DNA from 3 places in the Azoarcus sp. KH32C genome. Region 1 is predicted to be linked to each of the others. Evidence: riboswitches for the same ligand, from Rfam matches in the RefSeq annotation. Region 1 holds a riboswitch; each other region holds the start of a gene.
What was found. A riboswitch is a leader RNA that binds a small molecule or an ion and turns the genes downstream of it on or off. The one in region 1 is predicted to bind cyclic di-GMP.
Positions count from the first base shown of each region.

Region 1 (3,272 bases):
TGCGGTGGCCGTCGTTGGGCTCGAGGCGCGTGGCGGCGTCGGGGTCGAGGCGCGCGAGTTCGGCATGCATCGCCGGCCAGCCGCGCTCGGCGGCTTCGGCGTCGATCTGCCGGCGCAGCTCGGCGTCGGCCGACGGGAGATCCGACAGGCCGTCGCGCAGTGCCTTGAAGTAGAGCATGGTGCCGCCGGCGAGGACCGGAATGCGTCCGCGTGCGGTGATGTCGTGCATCAGCGCCAGCGCATCGGCACGGAAGCGCGCGGCGGAATAGTTCTCCTCGGGCGAGACGACGTCGATCAGGTGGTGCGGGCACTGCGCGCGTTCGTCGGCGCTCGGTTTCGCGGTGCCGATGTCCATATCGCGATAGACGAGGGCGGAATCGACGCTGACGATTTCGATCGGCAGGGTCTGGGCGAGCGCGAGCGACGAGGCGGTCTTGCCGCTTGCGGTGGGGCCGAGGAGAAGGATTGCCGGGGGATGCATCGGGACGCTGAGAGGGCGGAAGTGGCCGCCATGATAGCGACGGCCGCGGCTTCCCGCTCGTTGCGGGAGTGAATAAATCCGCGATGGGGAATGTCCCGGAAGTCGTCAGAAGTGGACGCGCAGGATGACGGCGGCGCGGGAGTCGGTTTCGGTCGGCTGCTGCGGCGAGCGGTGGTTCAGGTCGAGCACCCAGGTGAGGCTCGAAGCGCGCGACAGCGGGATGCCGTAGTCGAGGCCGACCCGCAGCGAGATGGCGTCGGCGACCACCGGCGTCAGGCCGTCGAACAGGGCGCCGGTGCTGGGAGTGCCGGGAACGGGGCGGGAAATCGTGATCGCCAGGCGATCGTTTTCGACCAAGGTGTTGCGGCCGACCACGCCGAATGCGAAGGATCCGTTGCGAACGACGTCTATGGTCGGGCTTACGCCGCTCACCGTCACCGTGGCGGCGAGGGGGACGCAATACTGGGCGCCGACCATCCAGTTTTCGCTGACCTGGTGGCTTGCCCAGGCGGCCGCGCTGCGCGGCTGTCCGCCGCCGAAGCTGATCGGTGCGCCGGAAACGGCGGCCGGACCGGACCCGTGTTTGGGCGTGCGGCCCCATTGCAGTCCGACGGAAGTGTCGTGCGTGATGGAGAGGTCGAAGTGGCCGCTTGCAGCCGCTTGCGCGTGAAGAGGGAATGCCAGGGGGAGAAAGGATTGTGCCGCGACGGGAGCGGAGAGAGCCCCGGTAACGAGGAGCGCGATCAACTTCAGACTGTGCATTCCGGGCCTCTTGGTGTTGCATCAAACGCCAAGAGTGCCTTGCACGAAAAAACGCGAGCAGATCGACTCACCAATCGGCAGCCCCGCTGGTCTGTCCTCGCTGGAGGATTTAACCCGGTGGCTTTGCGGCCCCGTCTTTCGACGGGTGTGCCCTTGACCGAGCTATTTTTGCATGAATGTACGCATTTGTGTCAATCGATTTTGGTCCGATTTTGTGCGCTAAGTATCAGAAATTACGACGGAAAATCACCGCGATGCCTGCGTCTTGCCGGCCGGCTATATGGTCGGCATTCTGACGCAGATCGAAAGTCAGACTGAGGCTCGATGTACGCGGAAGGGGTATGCCATAGTCAATTCCGAGACGCAGTTCGCGATGGGTGCTGGCGAGCGCGATGCGACGCGATTCGAATATCGGTTCCCCGTCCGCGTTGACATCGACCGGTACGCTGAGACGTCCGCTGCCGGCGTTGATGCGCATCGGGCTCGAAAACGTCAGTGTGAGGTGGTCGTCGTCGACGAGAGCGCCGCGGCCGATCAGCGCGAACGCGAAGGCATTGGCGCGTACGCTGTCGAAAGCGCGTATCAGGCCCTTGCCCTGCCCGTCGCTGCGCGCGACCGAATACTGGCCGGCCACCGTCACACTGCCGGTGAGACGATGGCTTGCCCACGCGCCGACGCTGCGGGTACGGGCGCCGTCCAAGCCCATCGCGTCGCCCGAGGTCGCGCCGAGGAAGGACCTTGCCTCGCTGACCTGGATCCATTGCAGTCCGGCCGAGGTGTTGTCGGTCAGGGCGTATTCGAGCTCGCCGATCGCGGCCCGTCCGCCTGGCCGGTTGGCGGCTATCGGAGGAGCGGCCGCGGGAGCGGCCGAGTTCGACGTGCTCGGCGATTCGCCCGAGGCAAGCACGCCGCTGCGAACGCGCAGTTTTCCGAACGCCGTGCCGAAGGCCAGTTGCGTCGAAGGGCGGGCGAGGCCGAGCCACGGGTTGTCGAGGCGCGGCCCCGCCGATGCGAGGCCGAAGTAGCTGCCGGCGAGTGTGCCGGAGGCAAACGCGACCTCGCTGCCATTCGCGAGCCGGAGGACGACGCTGCTCGCGACGAGGCGGGGGGCGTCGACGGGGGTTTGGACCCGCGTCAGGGCCGCATCGGAAACGGCCAGCAGCCGCGAGCCATCGGGGAGTTGTTGCTCGGTCACCTGCAGCGGATGCCCGGCTGCAGCGAGCACATCGGCGATGCTTTCGCGCGAAGGTGGGCGGATGCCGGCGCCGAGGTCGGCGGTGAAGTCACGGTTGAAGGCGTCGACCACGATGCCCTGGAAGAGGCCGGCGCGGGCCGCCGCGCGCAGGCCGCTCCAGGTTGCGACGGAGGCAGTGACGGCGACGCTGGCGGTGCCGCCGAAGCGTTTCGTCGAGCCTTTTCGTGCGGCTTTGCTTACCGGGATGGCGAGTTCGCCGGCAGGCTGCATGGCGCGTTGTACGTTCAGGAGCCCTCTGCCATACACCGGATCGACACCCGGCTCGCCGAGATCCGTGGCGGTCTCCAGGAGGATGGCTGCGACCTGTCCTGCCTTGAGCTGGGGCCACGCCCCTTCGAGGAGCGCAGCGGCGCCCGACGCCACCGCGGTGGAGATCGAGGTGCCGCTGGCGAAGATGTAGCTGCCGTCGGTCCAAGACGAGGCCACATTCACGCCGGGCGCGACGAGGAACCAGTTGGCGGTATCGCCGGCGCGGTTCGAAAAGCTCGCAATCCGGTTGTCGGCATCCGCCGCGCCGACTGCGACGATCTGGCCCTTCGCCCAGCCTTCCTTCGCATAACGTGCTGGCCACAGCGGCGATTCGCCGCCGGTGTTGCCCGCCGCGGCCAAGACCAGCTTGTCGGCCTTGACGGCCTTGCGCAGCGCGCCTTCTACGCCACCCCCGAGTGGGCTTTCGGCGCCGAGACTGAGATTGATGATGGACATGCCGCGGGTGGAGCTGGCGCGCTTGAGCCCCGCCGCGAGCGAGCCGGGCGTCGCCGACCCGCCGGCCGA
Region 1 covers NC_020516.1:3,833,205-3,836,476, reverse strand. The annotation lists gene miaA (tRNA (adenosine(37)-N6)-dimethylallyltransferase MiaA) at 1-481, opposite strand, end outside; gene AZKH_RS17065 (hypothetical protein) at 587-1,243, opposite strand; cyclic di-GMP riboswitch class I at 1,317-1,405, opposite strand; gene AZKH_RS26995 (S8 family peptidase) at 1,470-3,272, opposite strand, start outside.

Region 2 (3,272 bases), 2.3 Mb from region 1:
GGCTTGCCATTACCGACGACCACGGGGTCGCGTTGAAGTCGCCGACAACCATGGACGGGAGTTCGGTCTCTGCGGCCCATTCAGCTTCGGCCTCGAGCAGCTGGGCGCGACGGAAATGGTGCTCGGGGCTGATTGGGGGCATGGGGTGAATCCCGGCAAGCGCGATGGTCTGTCCCTGCCACGAAATGTGGGTCCGAATGTGGAGCGGCTGCACTTCTGTTTCGCGTGAGTCGGTGTTGAGCAGCGGGTATCGCGACAGGATGGCCAGACCGAATGGACTCTCATCCGGCGTGATGATGCGGAAGGGGAAGTCGTCCCAGCGTTGGAGTTGTGGTGCTACGGTCGGCGAGACTTCCTGGATGACGACGACGTCGGCGTGGATGCTCTCGACCCAATTTAGGAGTGGCGTCGTGTCTGAGCTTCCGACATGGATGTTTGCGCTGACCACCGTGAGTGTCTGCGTCCCGCTGGGTGAGAGGGTGTCTGCGCGCGGGCCGGGCCACGCGCCACTCACGAAGAGGGCCGCGAGAGCGGGGATTGCCCAACCATGCTTCCTGCGCCAGAGCAGTACGGCTCCGCACAAGACTCCGACGGCGAGGTACAACCACTGCCAGTGAGCGGCGAGGTCAACGAGCCAGGCAACGCGGGTAGTACTGTCAGACAGGACGGCTGTAAGAGGTGCGGTGAGCGAGCCGGCAACACTGGCAAGGAGGCCGACCATGGCGCCATCGGCGCGATAGCGGGTCAAGAAGTTGAGGTCGAGCCGTTTGACATTCATCGTGCTGCGCGGAAAGGCGCGGGTTTGTGGAGGGAGACAGCGCCGGTTCCGCTCTTGTCCTTCATTTCCATCGGTTCGCCGGAATGCTCAGCGGCGCCGAGGTGTCGTGCGCACGTTGAGCGCAGTGGAGATGGACGACACGGTGCCACCTCGGCCCTAAACCTCCTCGGCGATAGCTATATCCTGCTGTGCCGCCTATCGGCACGTAACGGCACGCCGCGGCATCAGCAGGCCCCTGCGTGCCCCACGAGGAGGATTGCATGCAGAGTCTGCTGGATATGCTATCAGGACTCTTTTTGCTTCATTCTAAAATCTGCGACAGCCTTCTTATTTGCGGCAAGAATGTCCTTTACAGCCTGAGCCTGATGCGACGAATCGAGGCCCTTGCATGCGCAATATGAAGCCACAATTGTCTTAGCTCCCTTTGCAGTTAAAAGCCACTGGATATCCCCGAGGCCCCATGTGTGATGGTCGTTTTCTTTAAGCTCCCGTTTGCCGCGCGCATCTAGTCTGATGTAGCCGTTTTCCTTTAAAGAATACAGACCCTCCTCAGCGACGATGAGAGCCTCCCGTCGAGAAAAATATCGGTAACCGAAGAGCGAAAGTTTTTGGGCGATACCGTCGCCCGAGGTAACAGTTTCGGTGGTCATAATCAGCAAGCAAATTGCTGCGTGCGGTTGCAGGTCAAATCGCCGCATGCAGTCTGCTCGACCATCGATGTTTGCGGCGAACCAGATACCCACGAGAACGCCGGCAGCGAGACCGGGCGGTATGGCCTCAGTGGGGTCGTAAGTATTTTCCTTTTCGGTGCTCACTGACATTCTCCTCGTATGCTACAAATGAAGTGAAGGATGAATGCAGGGTATGCCCGCCATAATTGGCGGCGGCAGCCCTGCGAACATAGCTTCACGCGTTAGTCCAGTAGCTTTGCGTCCCGCCGTTTCCGCGCGGTTTGCCCTTTTACAGTGGGCATGCTATCCGGAACGGGTACTGTTGCCAATAACTTTTGCATGCAGATTTCAATGGAAGAGGTTGCGCTAAACAGCCGCCTATGGCGGCATTGATTTGCGTCAATATTCCTGCTGTCGAGTCGCATTATTCGCCGATGCGGAAGGGTGTAAGTCGTGGGTAACGATTCGAAGTCGCCTGAATGTGCCTCGACGGTGGGGCTCGTCGGCACGCAGCATCGCAGTAATAATGAATGCCTCGCCCCACGCACATTCCGGACATGGCCCTGCAAGACATCCTGACTCTTGAGCTCCTCGATGAGTGCGCAGATGCGCGTACCTTCAGCCGTGGCGAAACTTACTTTCGTGACGGGAGGGTGACGACGCTTGAGGAACGCGACGACGTCCTTCAGGCTGATGTCGAGGGCACGCACCGCTACCACGTCGAACTGTACGCAACGGACAGCGGGGAACTGGAGTTCGCATGCGACTGCCCTGTCGGGCAGGATGGCGGTTTCTGCAAACATGTCGTGGCGGTCGCCATGGCGTGGCTCGCGAGCAGCGGGGAGGGGGCGTCCGACCACTCGAGGACCACGCCGGCCGAGCGGGCGCAGACTGAGGACGAGCAGATTGCGGCTTACCTCGCCACGCTCGACGAGGTTGCTCTGCGCGCGCTCTTGCTGGAAGCGGTCGGCCGGGACGAACTGCTTCGCGACAAGCTTGTGATGGCGGCAAGGGCGAACTCCAGTTCGGACCTCAACGGCCTGCGGGCAGTCGTGAAACAGGCCACTGACACCCACGGTTTCCTCGACTGGCGCGAGGCCGCAAGCTACGCGTATCGGCTCGACGACCTCGCTGAGCTGCTGGAGCGGCGCATCGAGTTCGGGAGCGTTGGGCTCGTCGAACTTATCGAGGAAGCCATTGCCGATGCCGAAGAGGCTTTGCAGCAGATTGACGACTCCAACGGCGAAGTCATTCCTGCCATCAAACGTTTGCAGCGGGTCCATCTCTCTGCGTGTAGCGTTCTGAGGCCAGAACCAGTCGCACTGGCCCGCAGACTGTTCGAATTCCAGATGAACGGGGAGTGGGACACGTTCTCCGAGATTCTGCCGGACTACGTGGAGGCTCTCGGAAAGGAGGGATTGGCCGCCTACCGGGAAAGAGTAGAGAAGGCGTGGACTGAGCTGCCTGCATTGACCCCAGCAGACTACCGCGGTGTTTGGGAATCGCGTCGTCACCGCGTCGAGGACGCAATGGAAAGCTTGGTGGCGCTTTCCGGTGATATCGATGCGATGGTCCGAGTGAAGGCAAAGAATCGCTCGCACCCCGGGAGATACCTTTCACTTGCCAAGCTGTGCCGGGATAACGGTCGCGACGAGGAGGCGTTGAAATGGGCGGAGGAGGGGCTGGCGGCCTTTCCCAATGAGCGCATCGACGACCTGGTTGCGTTCTGCATCGAAGCATACCTGCTGCGAGGGGATGCAGACCGCGTGGAAATCTTGGCTTGGGGGCGCTTCGAGAAGCAGGCGGGGTGCGAGCCGTTCTTC
Region 2 covers NC_020516.1:1,505,020-1,508,291, forward strand. The annotation lists gene AZKH_RS06720 (endonuclease/exonuclease/phosphatase family protein) at 1-778, opposite strand, end outside; gene AZKH_RS06725 (hypothetical protein) at 1,063-1,593, opposite strand; cyclic di-GMP riboswitch class I at 1,661-1,745, opposite strand; gene AZKH_RS06730 (SWIM zinc finger domain-containing protein) at 2,007-3,272, shown strand, end outside.
Region 2: linked by a shared signal. The riboswitch ahead of AZKH_RS06725 (hypothetical protein) and the one ahead of AZKH_RS17065 (hypothetical protein) in region 1 are both predicted to bind cyclic di-GMP.

Region 3 (3,272 bases), 2.3 Mb from region 1:
TCGACGACGTAGGAGTCGTCCCCGGCCCCGCCGTAGAGCTTGTCGGCCCCGCTCCCGCCATCCAGCCAGTCGTTGCCGTTGCCGCCCGTGAGCGTGTCCGCACCACCAAAACCGTAAATCAGGTCGTCGCCTGTGGTTCCGACCAGCTTGTTGACCGCATCGTCGCCATTCACCGTCACGCCCGGCAAGGTCGTCGCCTCGAGCGCGTAGCTGCCGGTGCCGTCGAACGCATCGAAGGCGGCGAGGTACAAGGTGCCACTTTGGACCGCCGTGTAGCGGATCTCCGAATTGAGCGTCCCGTGTGCATCGTCGTTATAGGCAAGCAGCACTCCGTTCGACCCGCGCAACTCCAGAAACGGGTCGAGATTGCCGCTCGTCCGCTCGAGCGAAAAGACGTAGGTGGTACCCGCGACGACGTTGAGGCCGAAGAGGTCGCCGTCGTTGGCGGTTTCGATCACGCCGGCCTGGGCCGCGCCATTCACGTCCACATTACCCGTCGTGCTGATGTCCAGCGGATAATCGTCGGACTGGATCGCGACATCGTCGTTGAGGACGATTGCGCTGATCGTTGCGTCGCCCAGTTGCAGTCCCGATGAGGGCGCCGAAAGGGTGACGGCAAAGGACTCGTCGCTCTCGACCGTGAGATCGCCCAGGACCGAAACCGTGAAGGTGTGCTGCGTCTCTCCCGGCGCAAAGGTCAGCGTTCCGCTCGTCGCGCCGCTGAAATCACCGCCGTCGGCCGAGTCCGCGCCGTACCCGGCCACGCTCCAGCCCACCGTTTGTGTCGTCTCGGCAGCGACGCTGAGGCTCGCTGTGAAGGTATAGAGCACCGTTCCCCCATCGCCTTCGAACTGCGAAACGGCATCGCTCGCCAGCGAGACGACGGGAATTTCGGCGGCAGCCTGTCCCGTATAGTCGCTCGCTGACCGGGTCACGTCCCCCGCGAAGGCGAAATATTCAATCCCCACGATGGTGTCGACGCCCGTGACATCGCTCGAGAAGGTGAAACTGTGGCTACCCGAATTGTAGGTGACGGTGTAGCTCGCGATGGAGCCCGAGAAGAAGGCCCAGTCGGTTCCCGCGCCCCCGTCGATATAGTCGTTGCCGGCCCCGCCGGTCAGGTCGTCGTTGCCGTCGAGGCCGTACAGGCTGTCGTTGCCCGCACCGCCGTCCAAGCCGTTGGCGAGGCTGTTGCCCGTGACGGTATCCGCGCCGGCGCCACACACTGTGTTCTCAATATTGGTCGAGTACGCGATGGCGATGTTGTACGTCATGTCGTTGCACGACGAATACGATCCCGGCGCCAGATTGACGACGCTGTCGGTCGTCCAGCCGGTCAGATCGAGCGTGTCGTTGCCGCCGGCATCGTAGATCGTAAGGATCGGGTTATGGTTGATCGAGAAATCGAATATTGATGCCATCGGCCCGACGACGTTGGAGCCGAAGCCATATGTCGTGTCGCCGGTGCGGGTCGTCGTATCCGCGCCGTAGATCGTCTGGATCGCCATGACGTCATTGAGCATGGGAGTCTGCGGCGAATAGGTCCTGCCATCGGCGCCGACCCAGTCCGCCCACGCCACCAGCCCTTCGCCGCCATCGGACCCGGTTCCCATCGAGGGCCCGAAATACGACATCACGGAGTAGACGGTGCTGTCCTGGTAGCTCGACGGCGTCCAGGTTCCGGCGCCGTTGTAGTCACCCATGTGATCCAGGCCCAGAGAATGGCCGATCTCGTGCACATAGGTTTCGAAGCCGTACTTGCCGATTTCGGGCGAGGTCAGAGTGCTCTCGGTGACGTTGAACCAGACGCTGCCGGTGGTCGGGAAATAGGTGTGGGCGTAATCCACGCCGGTGCTGCTCATCCCGAACTCGATGTTCGACGCCGAACTCGTCGTACGGGCGAAATTCACGGCGATCAGGTCATTCCAAGCGGTCAGGGCCAGTTCGGCATAAGCCTGCTCGGTCGCATTGAGGTCCTGGAAGCCCGTCGCCTCGGAGGAGCCGTAGATTCCGCTGGACGTTGTCGGAAACGCGTAGGTGATCGTGGTGCCGGACCAGCTCTGGCCGGATACGAGTTGGTCGATGACTTGCTGGTTCGTCCACGATGGAAGTGCCATTCCCTGTCCTGTCCAAATGTGCGCATAGCACGACGGAAGATGGGAAGGATTGCCGATGTGTGAAACGAAGGGGCAGGCAACCCGGCCACCCGCCCTGAGCGATCAGGGGAAGGGTCCGCGGCTTTGCGTCCGGGGGTTTCCCACCCGTTTGCCATAAAAATTCCGCCGACTATAACATGCCGTTGGCGAATTTACTCAGCCCCCACCGGGGGAATTAACGGACTTGCAGCGTCCTGGGCTGCCGGCTTTAGACCGGCATGTTCATGATGTCCTGATATGAACAACAAGCCAATAACTATTTGAATTTTCTGATAACTTTTAAGGCCGACTGCGCGTTCTGCCCGCGATTCTGCCCAACGCCACAAAAGTCTCACGCTGCGACCCTGACGCCAACCCGCCGCCAAAACCGCCAAATTTGGGGCCGCGCCGCGACCCTCGGTATCTTGATTCCTGTCGGACGCTACTGCACGCAGCAAGCCCACACTGCAACGCAGCCGATGACAGGACAACCGCTATTGAGATGCGCAGGACAAGCCGCCGAGGGCGCTTTCGAGACTACTGACATGATTCTACCGCAACATCCCGAACCGCTGCTTCGGCTCCCCGACGTTCTACGCGTGGTCCCCGTATCCAAGTCGACGTGGTGGGCGGGCGTAAAGTCCGGCCGCTTCCCGGCACCCGTGAAGCTCGGCACCCGAATCACCTGCTGGCGGGCCAGCGACATTGCGCGACTGAGTGCGGCTGCCTGAGCCGCTCGCTATATGTAATAGGCCCGGCCCGTCGGGCCTGTCTCCGGAGAAGCCGCATGCAGCTGCCCACCCTGCGGAAGCGCACCATCGAAAATTGGGTCGCCAACGGGCAGATGCCCCGCCCTCACGCGACCGGCGGGCGCCGCGTGTATTGGCGGCCCGACGTCCTCTATCGATGGCTGGATGAGCGCCTCAATCCCGACATGGAAAACGGCGTTCGCGGAGCGACAGCACCGTATCCAACCGAACGCCAGAGCGAGAACACGGTGACGACGGCGGGACGCAAGCCCGGCCGTCCGCGCCGTCCTCTATCGATGGCTGGATGAGCGCCTCAATCCCGACATGGAAAACGGCGTTCGCGGAGCGACAGCACCGTATCCAACCGAACGCCAGAGCGAGAACACGG
Region 3 covers NC_020516.1:1,573,915-1,577,186, reverse strand. The annotation lists gene AZKH_RS06990 (M10 family metallopeptidase C-terminal domain-containing protein) at 1-2,117, opposite strand, end outside; cyclic di-GMP riboswitch class I at 2,190-2,280, opposite strand; gene AZKH_RS27970 (helix-turn-helix transcriptional regulator) at 2,615-2,866, shown strand; gene AZKH_RS06985 (AlpA family transcriptional regulator) at 2,923-3,192, shown strand.
Region 3: linked by a shared signal. The riboswitch ahead of AZKH_RS06990 (M10 family metallopeptidase C-terminal domain-containing protein) and the one ahead of AZKH_RS17065 (hypothetical protein) in region 1 are both predicted to bind cyclic di-GMP.